DNA from 3 places in the Streptomyces sp. NPDC016845 genome. Region 2 is predicted to be linked to each of the others. Evidence: riboswitches for the same ligand, from Rfam matches in the RefSeq annotation. Region 2 holds a riboswitch; each other region holds the start of a gene.
The links. Region 2 has a riboswitch for S-adenosylmethionine ahead of ACH4RC_RS08415 (aminotransferase class V-fold PLP-dependent enzyme). Riboswitches for the same ligand answer to the same signal wherever they lie in the genome.
Positions count from the first base shown of each region.

Region 1: it holds a riboswitch for S-adenosylmethionine, as region 2 does, so the genes downstream of both, ACH4RC_RS41080 (GNAT family N-acetyltransferase) here and ACH4RC_RS08415 (aminotransferase class V-fold PLP-dependent enzyme) in region 2, are expected to answer to the same signal.
Region 3: it holds a riboswitch for S-adenosylmethionine, as region 2 does, so the genes downstream of both, thrC (threonine synthase) here and ACH4RC_RS08415 (aminotransferase class V-fold PLP-dependent enzyme) in region 2, are expected to answer to the same signal.

Region 1 is NZ_JBIRPI010000044.1:16,894-24,561, reverse strand. Features, by position in the region: gene ACH4RC_RS41100 (ribonuclease domain-containing protein) at 1-2,966, opposite strand, end outside; gene ACH4RC_RS41095 (hypothetical protein) at 3,256-3,768, shown strand; gene ACH4RC_RS41090 (trypsin-like serine protease) at 3,917-5,152, shown strand; gene ACH4RC_RS41085 (hypothetical protein) at 5,262-5,576, shown strand; SAM riboswitch class I at 5,630-5,716, shown strand; gene ACH4RC_RS41080 (GNAT family N-acetyltransferase) at 5,727-6,365, shown strand; gene ACH4RC_RS41075 (hypothetical protein) at 6,531-7,010, opposite strand; gene ACH4RC_RS41070 (hypothetical protein) at 7,097-7,417, shown strand.
Region 2 is NZ_JBIRPI010000002.1:507,629-515,296, forward strand. Features, by position in the region: gene ACH4RC_RS08385 (hypothetical protein) at 1-12, opposite strand, end outside; gene ACH4RC_RS08390 (heme-copper oxidase subunit III) at 187-807, shown strand; gene ACH4RC_RS08395 (c-type cytochrome) at 889-1,698, shown strand; gene ACH4RC_RS08400 (Rieske 2Fe-2S domain-containing protein) at 1,695-2,747, shown strand; gene ACH4RC_RS08405 (cytochrome bc complex cytochrome b subunit) at 2,744-4,381, shown strand; gene trpD (anthranilate phosphoribosyltransferase) at 4,516-5,580, shown strand; SAM riboswitch class IV at 5,682-5,799, shown strand; gene ACH4RC_RS08415 (aminotransferase class V-fold PLP-dependent enzyme) at 6,041-7,426, shown strand; gene ACH4RC_RS08420 (Lrp/AsnC ligand binding domain-containing protein) at 7,554-7,668, opposite strand, start outside.
Region 3 is NZ_JBIRPI010000021.1:140,464-148,131, forward strand. Features, by position in the region: gene groL (chaperonin GroEL) at 1-493, opposite strand, end outside; gene ACH4RC_RS33940 (cold-shock protein) at 824-1,033, opposite strand; gene ACH4RC_RS33945 (MoaD/ThiS family protein) at 1,466-1,741, opposite strand; gene thrC (threonine synthase) at 1,846-3,165, opposite strand; SAM riboswitch class I at 3,184-3,338, opposite strand; gene ACH4RC_RS33955 (glucosyl-3-phosphoglycerate synthase) at 3,515-4,462, shown strand; gene ACH4RC_RS33960 (hypothetical protein) at 4,502-4,807, shown strand; gene ACH4RC_RS33965 (trehalose-6-phosphate synthase) at 4,837-6,225, shown strand; gene otsB (trehalose-phosphatase) at 6,499-7,374, opposite strand; gene ACH4RC_RS33975 (DUF3263 domain-containing protein) at 7,446-7,668, opposite strand, start outside.

The DNA of each region.
Region 1 (7,668 bases), on a different contig from region 2:
CGGTTCATCGGGATGTAGCACTTCGGCTTGTCTTTCTCCTGTGCTTCACGCTCACGCTTTCGCTTCTCGGCCGCTATGCGCCGAAGTTCTGCTTGTTCGGCGTCGCGCTTCTTGATGACGTCCTTCCAAGCCTCCTGAGCGAACCCCTCAGCTTCCTTCTCGCTCTTGCCCGCAGCGAGAGCGGACTGACGGGCCTCTTCAGCCGATCCAGCTGCCTCGGCTGCGGAGTTGTGGGCGTAGCTCGCGTCGAACTCTGCCTGGGCGGCGGATTCCTCGGCGTTGACGGCGTCCTGGTTGGCGCGGTCGGCGGCGCTGCGGGCGGCCGCGGATGAGGCCTTGGCGCTCTTGGCGCTGGTCTCGGCGCGGTCGGCGGCCTGGTCGGCCTCCGTTGCGTAGCCTTGGGCTGCTGTGGCGCTCTTTCCGGCTTCGACCTTGGCCGTCTGTGCGTCGGCTGCCGCGTCGTTGGCCACGGCAGCGGCCTCGGCGGCGATCCACCGGTTCTGCTGGGCCTTGGCCGCGATGCCTTCGCCTTCGGCGATGAGGCGCTCGACCTGGGCTATGTGGGTGCTGGCGAGTTGGTCCTTGCGGTCGGCCATGTACTGGCCGGTCTCCACGAAGTAGTGGACCTCGTCGGCCGGGGCGAGCAGGGTGATCTTGGCTGCGGCCCGGACCTCGGGGCCGCCGTCGTTGTACAGCTTGGTCGCCGTTGCCCGTTCGTCGCTGTTGCGGGCGCTGTACTGCGTGTTGTTGAGGAAGGTGAGCAGGGCCTGGGTGCTGCCGTCGAGCAGGGCCTTCTTGGCCTGGTCCTGCATGGCGGGGCCGCCGTCGTTGGAGAGCTTGGTGACCTCCGCGCGGTAGTAGCTCTCGGCGGTCTTGTACTGGCCGGTGGCGTAGAAGTCCGCGATCTGCTGGTCGGTGCCCGTCAGCGCCTCGGTGGCCGCGGTGCGCACGGCTTCGTAGGGGCTGGTGGACTGGAGGTCGGCGACCTGCTGGCGCCGCTCGCTGGCGATGGCGTTGTCCCAGCCGGTGCGGAGGTACTCCAGGACGTCGGCGTCGGTGCCGGACAGGGCCTGGGCGGCGGCGTCCTGGCGCCAGGAGCCGAAGTACTCCAGCGCCCGCAGCGCGACCTCGCGGCCCTTCGCGGCAATGGCCGCCTCGTCGGCGCCGGGCTGCGCCAGTTCTGCCGCGAGAGCGTGAACGTCGTTGCCGATCGCCTCTCCGTCGACAACGGCCTTGGACACATCGGAGGTGAAGACGTCGGCGTAGGTCTTCTGTGTCTTGGCGCGCTCGACGGCCGCGTTGGTGCGGGTGGCGAGATCCTCGGCCTCGGTCTCCCGCGCGATGGCGAAGGTCTTCTTGGCGGTGGCCACCGCGGCGCTGGCCGCGTTCGCGGCGGTCTTGGCCGCCGCGGCCTGCTTGGTGGCTTCGGCGGCCTGGTCGGCTGCCTCACCGGCGTGTTCGGCCGCCTCCTCAGCTGCATCGGCCGCATTGTCCGCGTGCGTGGCAGCGGAGTTGGCGGCGTTGCGGGCCTCACTCGCCGCTGCGGCGGACTTGCGTGCGAGCGCCTCGGCGGCGGTGGCCGCACGATTGGCCTCGTTGGCGTGCCGGCGCGTCTCGGCCGCGGCCGCGCGGGCCTCGGCGGCCGAACCGCCGGCCGCTTCCGCATAACCGGCTGCCTCATCGGCAGCGTCGGCCGCGGCGTTGGCGTTGCCCGTGGCACTGCGGGAGGCGAGGGCCGCCTCCGCGGCCGCGAGGGAGGCCTTGCCGGCCTGCTCGGCAGCCTTGGCTGACTTCCTGGCCAGCGCGCCCGCGTCGCGGGCTTCCTTGGCCCGGTCGCGGGCCGCCTGTGCCTGGTCCTTGTCCTTGCCGGCAGCGATCGCCGCGTTGGAGGCGCGGGTGGCGGCGTTGGCCGCGGCCGCGGCGGCGCTCGCGGTCTGTGCGGCGGCCAAGGATGCGCGGCGTGCGGAACGGTTGGCCGCGTCGGCCGCGCCGATCGCCTGCTGGGCGGCGCTCGCCGCGGCCCGGGCGGCATCGGCCGCCTGCTGGGCCTTCACGGTGGCGCGCTTGGCGTCGTTCTTGGCGGCCTGCGCCTCCGTGGCGGAGCGCCTGGCGGCCTCCTCGGCCAGCGCCGCGGCCGCGACCGCCTTGGCGGAGGCCTCCTTGGCGGCGTCGGTGGCGTCCTCGGCCTGCTGGCCGGCCTTCTCCGCCTGCTCGGTCAGCTGCGCGATGGTCGCGTGCTCCTGGTCACGGTCGCGGGCGACGAACTGCCCCACGTCCAGGAACTCGGTGATGTCTTCCGGGGTCCCCAGCAAGGCCAGCCTCGCGGCCGCCTTCATGTTGGTACCGCCGGAGTTGTACAGCTTGGTGGCCTCGACGCGATCGTCGGTCTGCCGCGCCGTGTACTGGCCGTTCTCGAGGAACTCCTTGACGTCCTCCGAGGCCCCCAACAGGGCAGCCTTGCCCGCGTCCTGCACTGCGCTGCCGCCGAGGTTCACCAGCCGGGTCGCCTCGACCCGCTGGTCCACCTCGTTCGGGGCCTTCCACCCCTCACCGAGGAAAGCCTCCAGGTCGGCGGGTGTACCGGCCAGGGCCCTCTTCGCGGCATCGCGCACCGCGGAGCCACCGGCGTTCAGGACGCGCGAGGCGTCCACCCGGTCATCGATCTCCTCGATCGACGGCACCTCGGTCAGGAACGCCCGGATGTCCTCGTCACTGCCGAGCAACGCCTGCTCTGCAGCTTCCTTGACGCCGGAGCCACCACCGAGCCAGTAACCGACGGCCATCCCCCGGTTCGCCGGGGGCTCGGCGTCGTCCGCGCTCGCGGTCGCGGTGCCAAGAAGGCCGGCCGTCAGCGCGGCCGAGAGCACCGAGGCACAGACAGCACGGGAGGCGAAGCCCTGCGCGCGTCCTATTCGTTGCGGATGGTCGTTGCGTCTACGCCGTGCGGGCGGAGATGACTTGTTCACCTGTAGACCTTTCCAATCTCAAAGGCTGATTCCACCCAAAATTGAGATCAGAGGGCTATTTAAGCACCTATGTCTGTCTTCGATGGATTGCCTGAACGGGATCGCGGAAGCGAACGTGCCGGGCCACCCCCGCGACCCGCACTCGCCAACGAAGCGCCAGGCAGCGGGGATCCGTTGGAGACCGATCACGCCGCCGTGGATCTTACCTGTGATGTACATGTGCTTATCTTGTGTAAATTGAGGTACCTCATTCCGCCTCGCGGCGCACTCCCGACCCTGAGAGAGACACATGGCGATAACCCCTGCCCGGAAACTGCTTCTGGGCTTCCTCACCGCGATGGCTGTGGCCGGGCTGGGCGCCACCGCGCTGGCCGCCCCGCAGGACTCGCCCGCAACGCCCCGAGCAGCGTCCGAAATGCCGACTCTCGTCGAGGACTTCGCCTACCCGGGCGCCGACAAACTGCTCCAGGAACGCGGCATCACCCTCAAGCGCGGCGACGGCCACATCATCCTCACGCCCATCACCGACGTGAACGAGTGCGTCTCCGACACCGCGAACCTCATGGTCGAGTCCCACAAGGGCAAGTTCTGCTTCAGGTCCAACGCCAAGAGCGGCTACCTCACCCTCGAACTGCCCGACTCCTTCAACATCTGGACCGGAGCCCAGCCGGTGAAGGCCACCTTGACCGCCGACGGCAAGAACACCGTGGTCAACGCTCCCGCCAACGACCTGACTGGAGTCGGTGAGTCCGGCGACACCGGCGTGCGCTCCGTCCTGGTCGAACTGCGCATCTCCGCCTGAGACGGCACCACCTCCACCTGCAGGCTTCATCACCTGCGCACGAGAGACCCGTCCGGACGGCACCTACGACCGGACCCGCGGCGGGCCACCTGTCACGCCTCAGCCATCCGTCTTCGAGGCAGCGCAGACCAGATCAAGGAAGTGTCACATGTTCAAGCCCCACCCGCGCACAGCGCTGACCAGCACCGCACTGGCGGCCGCCGTCGCCTGCGCCACGCTCACCGGCCCCGGCGCCCAAGCCCTCACCGGCTCCGCAGCGACTGGCCAGACCGCCGCGTTCACCGCGCGGATCGACATCGGTGACAACGAGAGCACCTGCTCCGGTGTCCTGGTCGAATCGCAGTGGCTGCTCACCTCCGCCACCTGCTTCTCCGCCGACGGCCACCCCGCCGCCGGCGCTCCGGCCAAGACGACCAAGGCCACCATCGGCCGCACCGACCTGGCGTCCGCCGCGGGCCAGGTCCGCAACGTGGTGCAGCTCGTCCCGCGCACCGACCGCGATGTGGTCCTGGCCCGACTGGACAAGCCCGTCACCACCGTCGCCCCGGCTCCCCTCGCAGGCCAGGCCCCGGCAGCCGGCACCACCGTGACCGTGGCCGGCTACGGGCGGACCAAGACGGAGTGGTCGCCGCTGAAGCTGCACACCGGCACCTTCACCGTCGGCGCCACCAGCACCAGCGACCTGCCCCTGACCGGTCAGAACGGCGCCACCATCTGCGCCGGCGACACGGGCGCCCCGGCCGTCACCACCGTCGGCGGCAAGACCGAACTCGTCGGCATCAGCTCCCGTTCCTGGCAGGGCGGCTGCTTCGGTACCGACGACGCCGAGACGCGCACTGACGCGCTCGATGTCCGCGTCGACGACCTGGCCGGCTGGGTATCGGCCCATGTGGCGCGCTGGGGCCTGAAGGCAGAGGCCAACGGCAAGTACGTCGCGGGCGAGTTCAGTGACGCGGGCAACCAGCAAGGCAAGCTTCGCGCCCGCAGTGACGCCCCCACCGGCTCATGGGAACAATTCGCCCTGCCTGCCAACGGCACGGACGGCGGCGTAAGCCTGCGCTCCCAGTACAACGACCTCTACGTGAGCGTCGAGGTCGAGGATTCCGGCAGCCACGCAGGGATGCTGCGGGCGCGTGCCACCAGCGCGGGCAGCTGGGAACGGTTCCAGCTTGAGCGCCAGAGCAACGGAAACTACGCCCTCAAGGCGAGCAAGAACGGCAAGTACGTCTCCACCGAAATCAACGACAGCGACACGGACAATGGTTTGCTCCGTGCCCGCAACGACACCGTCGGCGCCTGGGAACGATTCACCTTCACCCGCGCGGACAACTACCCCACCGCCTCGCGCGACACCGTACAGCCCGGGCCGCTGCCTGCCTCCTGACGGCAGTCTGTGAAATAACCCGGAAGGGGCGCGGAGACAGATGCCCTTGCTGTGACGCCTTAGACGAAGTCTCGCGGTTCAGCAGGGGCGCCTGGCCGAGTGCTGGGATGTGTCGACGACGCCTGAGGTCTGGTTCTGGAGCGCCGAGTTGATGGACGCCGCCGTTGAACGTCCGGCTGTCGGTCAGCTCAAGGTCGAAGTCGCGCGCGTCCCTGCCGATCGGACGCCCGCCGCTCCGGCCGGTGATCACCCGGAAGACGGCCAGTTGGAGACGGTCGACCGACCGACGGCCATCAGCGCCCGGTTCATCGACACGCTGCCGCGCGAGCGCAACGGAACCTCCGACTCCTTCTTTGGGCGGGCGACTGTCGGCGTGGTGTCGCGCGGGAGTTCCCTCACGGCCGCGGCGATGACGGGCCACTGAGCGGTGACGTCCCGGTCCTTGACTGCGGTGGATGGAGAGGTAATGATCGTCGGCGTTCATCCAGAGGACTTGAGGGACCTGGCCCCGTGACGGTCCGGCAACCTGCGACAGCAAGGTGCCAACGCCAGGAACGATGAGGAGTGGCCCCGCATGCAGCCTTGGTTCGTCGTCCCCCCGCTCAAGGGTTCCCTGGTCAGACTTGAGGCACTTTCCGATGACCATGCCGAAGATCTCGCTCGTGCGGCGGAGGAGGACCGCAGCAGCTTTTCTTTCACGCTCGTCCCACGCGCCGAGCAGGTTGCCGGTTACCTGAAAGCCCAGTTCGATCGCGTGGCGCAGGGCCTTGTTCCCTTCGCGCAGATTCGTCAGAGCGATGGGCGCGCCGTGGGCTGCACGGCGTACTGGGACCCGCGGTACTGGCCTGGCGGCAGTCGGCTGCGTGCTGTGGAGATCGGTTTCACCTGGCTGGGTGCCTCGGCGCAAGGCTGCGGCATCAATGCCGAGGCCAAGATGCTGCTGATGCAGTACGCGTTCGAGGAGTTGGGCGTGGCGCGGGTCGACCTCAAGACCGACGCCCGGAACAAGCGGTCGCGTCAGGCCATCGAGAACCTCGGAGCTACCCATGAGGGTGTACTGCGGAACTGGTCGATGTCCTGGGCGCCGGGAGAGGACGGCCGGCTGCGACATTCTGCTATGTACTCCGTCGTCAGCACCGAATGGAAGACGGTGAAGGACGGCCTCCTCGCCCGGTTGGCTCGTAGCCAGGGCACGTCGCCACAAGGGTTGTGAAGTCTCGTGGACGAAGTGGTGGGCGTGAGGGTGTCGCGCACGCACAGCGGATGAATGAATGGGCTGCCGCTGCCCGGACCTTCGCGTCAACGCCGGGGTGCACCGAGGGCGTCGAGGCGTTCGCCAAAACCTACGGTGCCACGTTCCCGAAGACAGTCGCGAAGATCACCGAAGGCCGGGACGAGTTCCTGGCCTTCTACGACCGCCGGTCGAGCACTGGATCCGCCTACGGACCACGAACCCGATCGAGTCCACCTTCTCCACGGTCAAGCTCCGCACCAGGGCCACCCAAGGGGCGGGCAGCCCGGCGGCCGCGCTCACGCTGGTGTGCGAGGTGGTCGAGGCCGCCGCCCAGCCGGGATAGCGCGCGATCACCAGCGACCACCTGGTGCCCCTGACCCGCGCCGACGCCCGCTTCGAGAACCTCGTCCTGATCGAGCGAGAGGAACAGGCCGCATGAGCTTCCACCACATCCAGCAGAACTCTGACGAGCACGGTCCCTTCGCGATCTACCTCGACGAGCTGCAGCACGTCGCCGAGGCGGACGAGGCCGACCTGGTCAGCGACGTGCTCAGCGACCCGGACCAGACGATGGCCCAGTCCGCCGTGGTGCGGCACCTGGACCGCCGCGCCGCCGACCTCCACCCCGGTCCCGCCTATGAGGAATGGGCGTGGGCGATGGCGGGGGCCACGACCGGCCATCCGTTCCTGGCGCAGCGCCTACGGGAGTCGTGTCCCTGTTCCGCGCCGTCACGCTCAAGCTGCCCTGGCAGCCGGACGACCTGCTCGCGACGTCCAACTGGCTCCAGCTCAAGACCGCCGCCGGGACGAACATCGAGGCCATCGAGGTCCTCGCCGAGTCCGGCCGGACCAAGCGGATCCGTAACACCGCCAGGACCGTCCTCGACCGCCCTGCAAGAACTGAACTGAACTCAGTTCACCCACAACTCTTGACTACTCCTCTTCGAGCAGTCGCCATCAACCCAAGAAGGATCGCAACCACGTTGAGGAATCATGTGGGCGGCGACCGTGCCCGCCGTCATCAGCCGTAGAAGGGTCGCGCTTCGTCCTCTGACTGGCCGGGGAATCACGTGCGCGTTTCGACGTTGAACTCAGCGCACGCGCGTTCCGGTCATGACCGGATGCCGCCTGGTGCCCGAAGCGACCTGACGAGCGGGCCGCGAGCCACGGTGGCGCGGCTGGCACCCGAGACTGTTTGCGCCGCGCCGCGCTGACAAACGGCGGCAGGCAGGTGCTCAGCGACGTGCGTGCAACCCAGGCGCGGCAGACCGGTGCCGCTACT
Region 2 (7,668 bases):
GGTCGACTGCATCGTTCCTCCGAGACATCGGTGTCCTAGGGCTTCGCTGGCGCGGAGCCTACCCCTCCCGACAGCCCGTCAACACCGGTTCGTACACGCTCCCGATGGGCCATATGGGCTGGACACACCCCTCAGACACTCCGAACGGCACCCCCCGGAGTGAGGGCGAGATAAGCGACCGACATAATGTCGGTCGTGGCGACAGCAACGACAGTAGAAACCGGGCACGCGCACCCGTCGGTCAATCGACCGAACCTCACCAGCGTCGGAACCATCATCTGGCTGAGTTCCGAGCTGATGTTCTTCGCGGCCCTCTTCGCGATGTACTTCACCCTGCGATCGGTGACGGGACCGGAGCACTGGAAGGAAATGGCCTCGAGCCTGAACCTTCCGTTCTCGGCGACGAACACCACGATCCTGGTGCTCTCCTCTCTGACCTGTCAGCTCGGCGTGTTCGCCGCCGAGCGCGGGGACGTGAAGAAGCTCAGAATGTGGTTCATCGTCACCTTCATCATGGGTGCGATCTTCATCGGCGGTCAGGTGTACGAGTACACCGAGCTGGTCAAGAAGGACGGGCTCTCGCTCTCCTCCGACCCGTACGGCTCGGTCTTCTACCTGACCACCGGCTTCCACGGCATGCACGTGACAGGCGGGCTCATCGCCTTCCTGTTCGTCCTCGGCAGGACGTACGCGGCCCGGAGGTTCACCCACGAGCAGGCGACCGCCGCCATCGTCGTGTCCTACTACTGGCACTTCGTGGACGTCGTCTGGATCGGCCTCTTCGCCACGATCTACCTGATCAAGTAGTTCGAAGATCACAGCATCGGGCGCAGAACCCGACACATTCCCGCAGCACCGACGCAGAAGATCCTGACACCGGGGTAATCCGTGAAAAAGCTCTCCGCACGACGACGCCATCCGCTGGCGGCGGTCGTCGTCCTACTCCTCGCGCTGGCGGCCACCGGGGGGCTGTACGCCGCGTTCGCGCCCGCGAGCAAGGCGCAGGCCGATGAAACCGCCCAGTCCCTCGCCATCGACGAGGGCAAGAAGCTCTACTCCGTCGGCTGCGCCAGCTGCCACGGAACCGGCGGTCAGGGCAGCTCTGACGGCCCGAGCCTGGTGGGCGTCGGCTCCGCCGCCGTCGACTTCCAGGTCGGCACCGGCCGTATGCCGGCCCAGCAGCCGGGCGCGCAGGTCCCGAAGAAGAAGGTCATCTACTCGCAGTCCGAGATCGACCAGCTCGCGGCGTACATCGCCTCGCTGGGCGCCGGTCCGGTCACGCCGACCTCCAAGGACTACAACCCGGAAGGCGCGGACATCGCCAAGGGCGGTGAACTGTTCCGCACCAACTGCGCGCAGTGCCACAACTTCACCGGTGAAGGCGGCGCGCTGACCCACGGCAAGTTCGCGCCGAACCTCGGGGACGTCGCGCCCAAGCACATCTACGAGGCCATGCAGACCGGCCCGCAGAACATGCCGTCCTTCCCGGACACGACGATGACCAAGCAGAACAAGAAGGACATCATCGCGTACCTCGACGCGGTCAACGGCGACAAGTCGGAGAGCCCCGGCGGTCTCAAGCTGGGCGGGCTCGGCCCGGTCAGTGAGGGTCTGTTCGCCTGGATCTTCGGCCTCGGCGCCCTCATCGCCGTCGCCATCTGGGTCGCCGCTCGGACCGCAAAGGCCAAGAAGTCATGAGTAGCCAAGACATTCCAGAAGAGAACCTGCCCGCTGAGCAGGAGACCGGGCACGGCTCGGTAGCGGTGAAGGACGACCCCTTCGCCGACCCGGGGCTGCCGGAGCACGAGCACCGGATCCAGGACATCGAGGAGCGGGCCGCCAGGCGGTCCGAGCGCGTCGTGGCGATGCTGTTCACGATCTCGATGCTGGCCACCGTCGGCTTCATCGCCTCGTACGTCACCATCGACGTCGACACGAGCGTCTACATCTTCCCGATCGGTCACATCAGCGCGCTCAACTTCGCGCTGGGCATGACCCTCGGTGTGGCGCTGTTCTGCATCGGCGCGGGCGCGGTCCACTGGGCCCGCACCCTGATGTCGGACGTCGAGGTCGCCGCCGAGCGCCACCCGATCGAGGCCGAGCCCGAGGTCAGGGCGCAGGTCCTCTCGGACTTCGCCGACGGCGCGCGCGAGTCGCAGTTCGGCCGCCGCAAGCTGATCCGCAACACCCTCTTCGGCGCCCTTGCCCTGGTGCCGCTCTCCGGTGTCGTCCTCCTTCGTGACCTCGGCCCGCTGCCGGAGACGAAGCTGCGTCACACGGCGTGGAAGAAGGGCAAGAAGCTCGTCAACATGAACACGAACGAGCCGCTCCGCGCCTCGGACATCGTGGTCGGTTCGCTCACCTTCGCCAAGCCCGAGGGCGTGGAGGAGCACGACGAGGACTTCCAGCAGGTCATGGGCAAGGCCGCGCTGATGCTCGTCCGGATCCAGCCGGAGAACATCAAGGACAAGCGCGAGCTCGAGTGGTCGCACGAGGGCGTTGTCGCGTACTCGAAGATCTGCACCCACGTGGGCTGCCCGATCTCCCTGTACGAGCAGCAGACGCACCACGTGCTGTGCCCGTGCCACCAGTCCACCTTCGACCTCTCCGACGGTGCGCGGGTTATCTTCGGCCCCGCCGGTCACGCACTGCCGCAGCTGCACATCGACGTCGATGACGAGGGCTACCTCGTGGCGCAGGGCGACTTCGCTGAGCCCGTCGGTCCTGCCTTCTGGGAGCGCGGATGAGTACTGCAACCACCAATGACGCGCCTTCTCGTGAGAAGGCACCGGCCGGCGAGCGCGTCGCCGACTGGGCGGACGGCCGCCTCGGGATCTACTCCCTGGCCAAGTCCAACATGCGCAAGATCTTCCCGGACCACTGGTCCTTCATGCTCGGTGAGATCTGCCTCTACAGCTTCATCATCATCATCCTCACGGGTGTGTACCTGACGCTGTTCTTCCACCCGTCGATGAACGAGGTGGAGTACCACGGCAGCTACGTCCCGCTGCAGGGACAGCTGATGTCCGAGGCGTTCAACTCGACCATGCACATCTCCTTCGATGTGCGCGGTGGTCTGCTGATCCGGCAGATCCACCACTGGGCGGCGCTGATCTTCCTCGCCGGCATGTTCGTGCACATGATGCGCGTGTTCTTCACGGGTGCGTTCCGCAAGCCGCGTGAGGTCAACTGGCTGTTCGGCTTCCTGCTGTTCGTCCTGGGCATGTTCACCGGTTTCACCGGCTACTCGCTCCCGGACGACCTGCTCTCCGGCACCGGTGTCCGCTTCATGGAGGGCGCGGTCCTGTCCGTGCCGATCGTCGGCACGTACCTGTCGTTCTTCCTCTTCGGTGGCGAGTTCCCCGGCGGCGACTTCGTCGCGCGGTTCTACTCGGTCCACATCCTGCTGCTGCCGGGCATCATGCTCGGCCTGCTCGTGGCCCACCTGATCCTGGTCTTCTACCACAAGCACACGCAGTTCGCGGGTGCCGGAAAGACCGAGAAGAACGTCGTCGGCATGCCGCTGCTGCCGGTCTACATGGCCAAGGCGGGCGGCTTCTTCTTCCTGGTCTTCGGTGTCATCGCGGCCGTCGCGGCGATCGCCTCGATCAACCCGATCTGGGCCATCGGCCCGTACCGCATCGACCAGGTCTCCACCGGCGCCCAGCCCGACTGGTACATGGGCTTCTCCGAGGGCCTGATCCGTACGATGCCGGGCTGGGAGATCAACCTCTGGGGTCACACGCTCGTCCTGGGTGTGTTCGTCCCGCTGGTCATCTTCCCGCTGGTCCTGGTCGCGATCGCGGTCTACCCGTTCATCGAGTCCTGGGTCACCGGCGACAAGCGCGAGCACCACATCCTGGACCGCCCGCGCAACGTCCCGACGCGTACGGCGTTCGGCGCCGCGTGGATCTCCTGGTACTTCGTCCTGCTCGTCGGTGGTGGCAACGACCTCTGGGCCACGCACTTCCACCTGTCGATCAACTCGATCACCTGGTTCGTCCGCATCGGCTTCTTCGTCGTGCCGGTCCTCACCTTCATCGCCACCAAGCGGATCTGCCTCGGCCTCCAGCGCCGCGACAAGGACAAGGTGCTGCACGGACGCGAGTCCGGCCTCATCAAGCGCCTGCCGCACGGTGAGTTCATCGAGGTCCACGAGCCGCTCGACGCCGAGGCGCTGCACGCGCTCACCGCGCACGAGCAGTACCAGCCGCTCGAACTCGGCCCGGCGGTCGACGAGAACGGTGTCGAGCGCAAGCAGTCGCGTCTGCAGAAGACCCGCGCCAAGCTGTCGAAGGGCTTCTACGGGGAGAACAACCAGATCCCCAAGCCCACCGCGGAGGAGTACAAGGAGATCACCAGCGGCCACGGCCACCACTGATCCATGATCGGCTGAGCCGACAGCTGTCCGCCACGGCAAGAGCCCTCGTCCAGGCACTGGACGGGGGCTCTTTGCCGTTCCCGGCGCTGGATAAGGTGGAGCCGCGTAACCCCACTGACACAACTGGAGCGGCCATGAGCGCTTTGCACCCCGCTGGAGGCGACACCGCGGCGGGCCGTTCCTGGCCCTCCGTCCTCAACGGCCTCCTGGAGGGCCGCGACCAGAGCGCCGACGACACCGCCTGGGCGATGGACCGCATCATGCGGGGCGAGGCGACCGAGGCGCAGATCGCCGGTTTCGTGGTCGCGCTGCGCGCCAAGGGCGAGACCGTCCAGGAGATCTCCGGTCTCGTACGGGCGATGTACGAGCACGCCAACGTCATCGAGGTGCCGGGGGAGACCGTCGACATCGTCGGCACCGGCGGCGACGGCGCCAAGACGGTGAACATCTCCACGATGTCCGCCATCGTCATCGCAGGTACGGGCGTCAAGGTCGTCAAGCACGGCAACCGCGCCGCCTCCTCGGCCTCGGGCGCCTCCGACGTCCTGGAGAAACTCGGGGTCAATCTGGAGCTGACGCCCGCGCGGGTCCCGCAGATCGCGGAGGAGGCGGGCATCACCTTCTGCTTCGCCGTGAAGTTCCACCCCGCGCTGCGGTACGCGGGCGCCGCGCGCGGCCAGCTCGGTATCCGTACCGTCTTCAACCTGCTCGGCCCGCTCACCAACCCGGCCCGGGTGCGCGCCCAGGCCGTCGGGGTCGCCGACGCCCGGATGGCGCCCGTCGTGGCCGGGGTCTTCGCCGAGCGCGGCAACTCCTCGCTCGTCTTCCGCGGCGACGACGGCCTCGACGAGCTGACCACCACCGCGACCTCCCGCGTCTGGATCGTCCGCGACGGCACCGTGCGCGAGGAGACCTTCGACCCGCGCGACGTGGGCCTGGACCTGGTCCCGGTGGAGGCGCTGCGCGGCGCGGACGCCTCGTACAACGCGGAGGTCGCGCGGCGGCTGCTCGACGGGGAGCGAGGGCCCGTGCGCGACGCCGTGCTGTTGAACTCGGCCGCCGCCCTCGTCGCCGTACGCCCCGGCACGGGGACGCTCGCCGAGCAGCTGCGGGCCGGCATGGACCGCGCCGCCGAGTCCATCGACTCCGGCGCGGCGAAGGCGACCCTGGAGCGATGGGTGGCGGCCACCAACCGCTGAGCCGTAGGGGTACGAGTGTGACGCAGAGCGCAGTCCGAGTCGTCTCAGAGACCGGACTGCGCTCTTGCCGTATCCCGAACGTATGGCAGGATGCTTTTCAAGGTCATGAGTGACAGCGTGATCGGCCCCGGCCGGCTGTCCGGCAACCCTCCGTCCGTGGCGGGGTGCCCCGGGTGAAGACCAGGCCGCGAGCAGCAAGGCTCGCGGCAAGCGCGGACCCCTCGCGAACTCTCCAGGGGTCCTGGGTCGTTTGAGGGAGCAGTCTCGTGAGCAAGCGAATGTGCTAGGGCCTTCGGCCCCGTTCTCCAGTACCACCCTCACCCTTCGCGTGAGCGCGTCCGCGCCCCGCGTAGAGGTCAACTCCCGTACGTCCTCCGGCCGTTGAGCTGTTGCCGACGGCTGCCGTGCGGGCCCGTACGCCACTTCGCCACGCCCTGACTTGTCCTGCCGGGAGACAGCCATGTCCGCTCACACCACCACCGCCACCGTTTCCGCCGAGTCCGCCGTCGACCCCGCCTGTGGCGCGCCGCTGCCCGTGCTCGGCCGCGACGTGACCGTGCCGCTCGTCACCGGTGGCGAGGTGACGTACGCCGCCCTCGACTACGCCGCCAGCGCGCCGGCCCTGCAGCGCGTGTGGGACGACGTCGCCGCCTACGCCCCGTACTACGGCAGCGTGCACCGCGGCGCCGGCTACCTCTCCCAGCTGTCGACCGACCTCTTCGAGAACTCCCGCGCCACGGTCGCCGAGTTCCTCGGCTGCCGCGCCGGCGACCAGATCGTCTTCACCCGCTCCACCACCGACTCGCTCAACCTGCTCGCCGCCGCGCTGCCCGCCGACTGCCAGGTGTTCGTCTTCGAGACCGAGCACCACGCGTCGCTGCTGCCCTGGCGCGACGCCCGCGTGACGTACCTGAACGCGCCGCGCACCCCGGCCCAGGCCGTCGACACCCTGGAGCGGGCGCTCGCCGAGCGCGACCCCTACGGCCCGGCCCTCGTCTGCGTCACCGGCGCCTCCAACGTCACCGGTGAACTCTGGCCGGTGCGCGAGCTGGCGGCGGCCGCTCACGCGCACGGTGCCCGCATCGTGCTCGACGCCGCCCAGCTCGCGCCCCACCACCCGGTCTCCGTCCAGGAGCTGGACGTCGACTGGATCGCCTTCTCCGGGCACAAGCTGTACGCGCCCTTCGGCTCGGGCGTGCTCGCGGGCCGCTCCGACTGGCTGCGCGCGGCCGAGCCGTACCTGGCCGGCGGCGGAGCCTCCCGCAAGGTCGCCCGGCGCGTCGACGGCGGCGTGGATGTGGAGTGGCACGACAGCGCAGCCCGCCACGAGGCCGGTTCGCCGAACGTCATCGGCGTCTACTCCATCGCCTCCGCGTGCAAGGCGCTGACCGAGGCCGGGTTCGACAGCCTGGTCGCCCGTGAGCGGTACCTGATCCAGAAGGTGCGGGACGGGCTCGCCGAGGTGCCCGAGGTGAAGGTGCTGTCCCTGTTCGGGGACGACGCCCCGCGCGTCGGCGTCCTCTCCTTCGTGGTCGAGGGGTGGAACTCCTCCCACTTCGCCGCGGCGCTCTCCGCGGAGTACGGGATCGGGGTGCGGGACGGTCTGTTCTGCGCCCACCCGCTGGTGCGGACGCTGCTCGGGTCCGACCCGCAGACCCAGGGAGAGTGCGGAGCGCCGGAGGCGGCGCCGGGGGAGAAGTCGCTGAACGCCATCCGGGTCAGCTTCGGCGCGGGCACCCCTGACGAGCACGTCGACCGTTTCGTCGCGGCGGTGAAGGAACTGGTCCGCGATGGCGCCGCCTGGACCTACCGCACCGAAGAAGGCCGCTGCGTCCCAGCCGCCTAGGGGCGCGGGGAACTGCGCGCTCGGCCACCGAGAAAGCCGCGGAAGCGTCTGCTCATGCACCGAGCAGATGCTTCCGCGGCTTTCGTCGTGGCCGGTCGCGCAGTTCCCCGCGCCCCCGGGCGGGGTTTCAGCTGTCCAGCCCGATGGAGAACGCGGCCTCCAGATCATGCTGGGAGTACGTCCGGAAAGCCACATGCGTGTCCGTGCCCTCGACCCCCTGGATCTTGCTGATCCTGCCGGGA
Region 3 (7,668 bases), on a different contig from region 2:
CCATGGCCTCGGCGATGAGCTCGCCGATCTGGGTGTCGGCGGCGGAGATGGAGGCCGTGGAAGCGATCTGCTCCTTGGTCTCGACATCCTTGGCCTGCTCGAGCAGGGCGGCGGAGACGGCCTCGACGGCCTTCTCGATGCCACGCTTGAGGGCCATCGGGTTGGCACCGGCGGCCACGTTGCGCAGACCCTCGCGCACGAGGGCCTGGGCCAGGACGGTCGCGGTCGTCGTGCCGTCACCGGCGACGTCGTCCGTCTTCTTCGCGACCTCCTTGACCAGCTCGGCGCCGATCTTCTCGTACGGGTCCTCGAGCTCGATCTCCTTGGCGATGGACACACCATCGTTGGTGATCGTGGGGGCGCCCCACTTCTTCTCGAGGACGACGTTGCGACCCTTGGGGCCCAGGGTCACCTTGACGGCGTCGGCGAGCTGGTTCATGCCGCGCTCGAGGCCGCGCCGTGCCTCCTCGTCGAACGCGATGATCTTGGCCATGTGAAGTGGTCCTCCCGGACGGGGTGGAAAAGCAAGCAAACGGACCGTGCTGGTGCCCGCGACGGACGGACCTCGAGCCCTGTGGTTCCTTGCCCCACCGGCCCTCGGACCTCACCGACCCGATCCAAGTTCTGTCACTCTCACTGGGAGAGTGCTAAGCCCAATGATTAGCACTCGACCCATGCGAGTGCAAGCGGCTACCACACATCCGGCGGGGGCGCGCGCAGCGCGGAGCGCGGTGCGAGCGCCCCGAGCACGACGAAGGGCCCGCGCCCCCTCGGGGAACGCGGACCCTTCGTCTCGTACGAAGCCTGTCAGTCGCGACGCGCTTCAGCCGGCGGCGGCCAGACGGACCATGTCCGCCTGCGGCCCCTTCTGGCCCTGCGAGATCTCGAATTCAACTCGCTGACCCTCTTCGAGGGTGCGGTAGCCGTCCATCTGAATCGCGCTGTAGTGGACGAATACATCCGCACCACCGTCGACCGCGATGAAGCCGTACCCCTTCTCCGCGTTGAACCACTTGACGGTGCCCTGAGCCATGCCTAACTCCCCTATTACTGGCCCTTGCACAGACCCGCACTTCGCGGATCCGGGTCAGACCTCACCCTCCCCAATGGGTGGGGGTGTGCGCCGGAACGCGTCGACCGCGGCTGAATGTATCTGCCCAACTGCCGTCTGCAACAGGTCAATCGGACGAGAAATCTGGGCACCCTCGAACGGGGAAACCGGGCCAACTCACCGGATCCCAGGGCAAGTCGGGCCGGGTAAATGCCATAAAAGGCCCGAAGGGGCTGGACACTTTGGCTGCTTCTTGTCGCGTCGCGAGCGGAAACTCATATGCGCCCGTCATGCACCACACGGGGAAACGAAGCAACTTCCCCAACTGTACCGCGCTCAACCAAGCAGAATTGCCCCCTCCGTTTCTCTCGCGGAGGGGGCAATCGGGGTAACTCAGCGTGCAGCGGGGGAAGATCAGCCGCCGGCGACGGCGGGAATGATCGATACTCCGGCGCCGTCCGGCGTAGCGGTCTCCAGACCCTGCTCGAAGCGGACGTCGTCGTCATTGACGTAGACATTGACGAAGCGGCGCAGCTTGCCCTGGTCGTCGAGGACGCGGGCGGCGATCCCGGTGTGGTTCTTCTCCAGATCGGCGATGACCTCACCGAGCGTGCCGCCTTCGGCGGCGACTTCGGCCTGCCCGCCGGTGTAGGTGCGGAGAATGGTCGGAATCCGGACGTTGACGCTCATGCGGTCACCTCAGCTGTCAGCCCCTCCGGCGTTCGCGTTCGAGGAGCGGGGGTCCGGGGGCAGAGCCCCCGGTTTCGGGAAGGGGCGGGGCGGGGCGGGGGAACCTACTGGGCGAGCCCAGCGGCCCGGAACGCGTCGAGAGACGGCCGGATGGTCGCCGTGGCCTGCGAGGACTCGGCGACGGCGTCCAGCGTCTTCAGACCGTCACCCGTGTTGAGCACGACCGTGGTGAGCGCCGGGTCGATGAGCCCCGCCTCGATCAGCTTCTTCGTGACGCCGACCGTCACACCGCCCGCCGTCTCCGCGAAGATCCCCTCCGTCTGCGCGAGCAGCTTGATCGCCTCGACGACCTGCTCGTCGTCGACGTCCTCCACGGCGCCACCGGTGCGGCGCGCGATGTCGAGCACGTAAGGACCGTCGGCCGGGTTGCCGATGGCGAGGGACTTGGCGATGGTGTTCGGCTTCTGCGGCCGGACGACGTCGTGGCCGCCCTTGTACGCGACCGACACCGGCGAGCACCCCTCGGCCTGGGCGCCGAACAGCTTGTACGGCTTGTCCTCGACGAGCCCGAGCTTGATCAGCTCCTGCAGCCCCTTGTCGATCTTCGTGAACTGCGAGCCGGACGCGATCGGGATGACCAGCTGGTCCGGCAGCCGCCAGCCCAGCTGCTCGCAGATCTCGTAGGCCAGAGTCTTGGAGCCTTCGCCGTAGTACGGGCGCAGGTTCACGTTGACGAAGCCCCAGCCCTCGCCCAGCGGGTCACCGATCAGCTCGGAGCAGAAGCGGTTCACGTCGTCGTAGTTGCCCTCGATGGCGACGAGGTCACCGCCGTAGACACCGGCCATGACGACCTTGCCCTGCTCCAGGTCGTGCGGGATGAACACGCAGGAGCGGAAGCCGGCGCGGGCGGCGGCGGCGCCGACGGCGCCGGCCAGGTTGCCTGTGGAGGAGCAGGACAGGGTGGTGAAGCCGAAGGCGCGCGCGGCCTCGATGGCCTGGGCGACGACGCGGTCCTTGAAGGAGTGCGTGGGGTTGCCGGAGTCGTCCTTGACGAACAACTTGCCCTGCTCGACGCCGAGTTCACGGGCGAGGTTGTCGGCCTTGACGAGCTTGGTCCAGCCGGGGTTCAGGTTCGGCTTCTCGGCGACGTCGGCCGGGACGGGCAGCAGCGGGGCGTAGCGCCACACGTTGGCCGGGCCCGCCTCGATCTTCTTGCGGAGCGCCTCGGGGTCGCCGACGGGAAGGTCGTACGCGACTTCCAGAGGCCCGAAACACTCGACGCACGCGAAGATCGGGCCGAGGTCGAAGGTGGTGCCGCACTCGCGGCAGGAGAGCCCGGAAGCGGGGCCGAGATCGACGGCCTTGGCGGTGGTGTCCGCGGCGGCGGCGGTGGCGTCCGTGGTGGCGACAGTCTGTACAGCCATGAGAGGCGAGGCCCTTTCTCCTCATCTTCCTCGCGGCGCATCTCGCCGCGAGACGGATTTGGCACCTTCCCTAGCCGGGAGCCTCGCGAGCGCACTGCGGTGTGCGTACGAGACCGGCTGGAGGGTTGCCGGGGCTTCAACGGGCCGTATCCCTCTGCCCCTCTGGATGAGCGGTATTCGGTTGTGTGTGGCAGTTATGCGGGCGGCGACCCCGGCATGCGATGGTCACCGGCCTTGTTCAAGACTGTAACCGAAGGCCCGGACCCTTGAGATAGTCGTCCGCACCGCGAGATGGATCACATCCCCGGACCGACCCGCCCCGTACACGTCCATGAAGGAGCCCCAGACCGTGCTGGAAGAAGTCGAACGCTGGCTTGAGCGGCGCTCCTGGTCGGTGGCCGACCGCCCGCCGCACCAGCTGGTCGCGGCGAAGCGCGCGTCCGGCCTGACGGTGAGCGTCGTGCTGCCCGCGCTCGACGAGGAGGCGACGGTCGGCGAGATCGTCACGGTCATCCGGCGCGAGCTGATGACGGAGGCGGTGCCGCTCGTCGACGAGCTGGTGGTCCTGGACTCCGGCTCCACGGACCGCACCGCCGAGGTCGCGGCGGCGGCCGGGGCGCGCGTCGTGCACCGGGACACGATCCTGCCGCGCATCCCGGCCAAGCCCGGCAAGGGCGAGGTGCTGTGGCGCTCGCTGTACGTCACGAGCGGCGACATCGTCTGCTACGTCGACGCCGACCTGAAGGACTTCTCGGCCGACTTCGTCTCCGGGATCGTCGGACCGCTCCTGACCGACCCGGGCGTCAGCTTCGTCAAGGCGATGTACGACCGCCCGCTGGGCGGGGCGGCGGGCCAGGGCGGCCGGGTCACGGAGCTGATGGCGCGCCCGATCCTGAACCTGCACTGGCCGCGCCTGGCCGGATTCGTGCAGCCCCTGGGCGGCGAGTACGCGGCGCGCAGGTCGCTCCTCGAACGCCTCCCGTTCCCCGTCGGCTACGGGGTCGAGCTCGGGCTGCTCGTCGACGCGCTGCACACCGTGGGCCTGGACGCGCTCGCCCAGGTCGACGTGGGCGTCCGCATCCACCGCCACCAGGACGGCCTGGCGCTCGGCCGGATGGCGGCGGCGATCTACCGCACGGCCCAGCTGCGACTCGCGCGCGGCCATCTGGTGCGGCCCGAGCTCACGCAGTTCGAGCGGGGCGAGGGCGGTTTCGTCCCACGGACGTACGCGGTGGACACGGTGGAGCGGCCGCCGATGGCCGAGATCGGTGAGTATGCGGAGCGTCGCGTCGCATAGCCGTGGGTTAATCATGCTTTCTGTCTACATTGCCCCTTTATGTGGCACAGACTTTCTTTGCGGGGCACGGCGGCGCTCGCCGCGACGGTGACCGCGGCGGCGACGCTGATCACCGTCGCCGCCCCCGCCTCCGCCGTCGTGGAACCCTTCGCCGAGCGCTACGCGGTGGTGGAGAAGGCGCCGCGGGCACCGGTGCCCGCGGCATCACCGGCGTCACCCCCGGCGCCCACCGCGTCCGGACGCCGACAGGGCTCACGCCTGTGGCTCTACGGCGGGCTCGGTATCTCGCTGTGCGGGCTCGGCGCGCTCGCCCTCGCGGCGGCACGCAGCCGTCGGCGCGTTTGAACCCTCCCCGACCGGGCTAGCGTGCCCATATGGCTTCCACGCAAGGTGCTGCTGAGGTTCTCGTCGCGTCCAACCGCGGCCCCGTCTCGTACGTCCTGACGGACGGTGCCGACGGGGCCGGCATCGAGGCGAAACGCGGCGGTGGCGGACTGGTCTCCGCGCTCAGCGTCGTCAAGGACAAACTGTGGGTCTGCTCGGCCCTCACCGACGGCGACCGGGAAGCCGTACGGCGGGGCGTGTCGGAGCCCGGCGTGCGCATGCTGGACATCGACGCGGAGATCCACGCGGACGCGTACAACGGCGTCGCCAACTCCGTGCTGTGGTTCGTGCACCACATGCTGTACCAGACGCCTCTCGAGCCGGCGTTCGGCCCGGAGTTCCGGCGCCAGTGGGCCTCCTACGAGGCGTACAACCGGGCCTTCGCCGAAGCGCTCGCCGAGGAGGCCGCGCCCGGCGCGACCGTCGTCGTGCAGGACTACCACCTCACGCTCGTCCCCGGCATGCTCCGCGAACTCCGCGACGACCTGCGCATCGGGCACTTCTCGCACACGCCCTGGGCGCCCGTCGACTACTTCCGGATGCTGCCGGACGACATCGCCGAGCGCATCCTGCAGGGCATGCTCGGCGCGGACCGGCTCGGCTTCCTGACCCGGCGCTGGGCGGACGCGTTCACCGACTGCGCTACGCGCATCCTCGGTGGTACGTCCGGAACGCGGATCGGGGTGCACGGGCTCGGCGCCGACGCGGACTTCCTCCGGGAGCGGGCGGGCCGTCCCGACGTGGACGAGCGGCTGGCCGCGCTGCGGGAACAGGTGGGCGCGGACCGCAAGGTGATCGTCCGGGTGGACCGCACGGAGCTGTCGAAGAACATCGTGCGGGGCCTGCAGGCGTACGAGCTTCTGCTGGAGACCCGGCCGGAGCTGCGCGAGAAGGTCGTCCACGTCGCCTTCGCGTACCCCTCGCGGCAGGATCTCGCCGTGTACCGCGACTACACCGCCGAGGTGTCGCGCGTCGCGGAGTCCATCAACGCGCGCTTCGGCACGCCTGGCTGGACGCCGGTCGTCCTCCACGTGAAGGACGACTTCGCGCGGTCGCTGGCGGCGTACCGGTTGGCGGACGTGGCCCTGGTCAACCCGATCCGTGACGGCATGAACCTTGTCGCGAAGGAGGTGCCTGTCGTCTCCGACGAGGGGTGCGTACTGGTTCTGTCCCGGGAGGCGGGGGCTTACGAGGAGCTGGGCGATGACGCGCTCGTCGTGAACCCGTACGACGTGAGCGGCACGTGTGAGGTTCTGGCCGCGGCGCTGTCGATGTCCCTCGACGAGCGGGCGGAGCGTACGAAGCGCTTGGCTTCGGCGGGCACGGCCCTCCCCCCGGGTCAGTGGTTCCTGGACCAACTGTCGGCCCTGCGGGACTGAGCGCCTGGTCTGGCCGGGTGCGGGTCGCGTCGTGGCTGGTCGCGCAGTTCCTCGCGCCCCTGGAACGCGCACTCCGTGCGCCACTCCATCGCTCTCGGGTGCGGCTCTCGCCGTGGTTGCTCGCGCAGTTCCCCGCGCCCCTGAGATGCGCACTTCGTGCGCCATCTCAGGGGGGCGTGCGTGACGTGCGCCCTATGGAGCTGCGGCGGAGCCGCATGCTTCAGGGGCGCGGGGAACTGCGCGAGCAGCCACGGCTTACGCGCGCCCGGCCCGTCAGTGCGCGATGTTGCGGGCCAGATGTGCGAGCAGGGACGCCACTTCGCCCGGGCCGTCCACCACCAGGTCCGCCCGGTCCGCCAGCTCCGGGACCTCCGCGCTGCCGCTGCAGACCAGGACGCCCGGGACGCCGTCCAGGCGGAGTTTCTCTACCGCCGCGAAGGCCGGGAGGTCGCCGAGGTCGTCGCCCGCGTACAGGACCGACTCCGCGCCCACCTCGCGGACGTACTCCGACAGGGCCACCCCCTTGTCGACCCCCGGGGGGCGCAGCTCCAGGACCATTCGGCCGGGCTCGACCACCAGACCGTGGCGCGCCGCCAGCGCGGTGAGCGGGGCGCGCAGGGTCTCGAACGCACCCTGCGGATCCGCCGCACGCCGCGTGTGGACCGCGACGGCCCGCCCCTTCTCCTCGACGTACGTGTCGTGCCAGAGCCCGGCCTCGTGGAGGACGCCGGGGAGTTCGGAGCGGACGGCGGCGACTCCGGGGTGCGGCGCGGGCGCGCGCACCGTACCGCTGACCGCGTCCCAGCGCTCCGCGCCGTAGTGCCCGAGGACGACGAGGTGTTCGAGGCCGGGCACACCGGCGAAGCCACCGTGGCGGACCGCGACCCCGGCGGGCCGCCCCGTGATGACGGCGACGGAGGCCACCCGGGGGGCGAGCGCGGCGAGCGCCGGGACCGCGTCGGGGTGGGCCCGGGCCTGCTCGGGGTCGGCGACGATGGGCGCCAGCGTTCCGTCGAAGTCGACGGCGATGACGCTCCGCCCGGGGCGGGCGACGATGGCGGCGAGGCCGTCACGCCCGGCGGCGGTGGAAGGGGTCGGAAGGTCGTCCGGGTGATCGTCCCGGTGGTCGTCCGTGCGATGGCTGCCCATGCGGTCGACTTTATCCACAGGCGGCCCCGCTAATCATGGCCCGCGACACACCCGGCACACCCCGGAGGGTCTCAGCGTTCGCGCCGCCGGCTCTCCCGTACCCGCCGCAGCCTGTTCACCGTCACCGGCGCCAGTTCGAGCGCCCGCGGATCGTCCAGGAGGGCGTTGAGGAGCTGGTAGTAGCGGACCGGCGCGAGGTCCAGCTCTTCGCGGATCGCGCGCTCCTTCGCGCCGGGCGTCTCCCAGCCGCGCCCCTCGAACGCGAGCACCGCCCGCTCACGTTCGCCGAGGGAG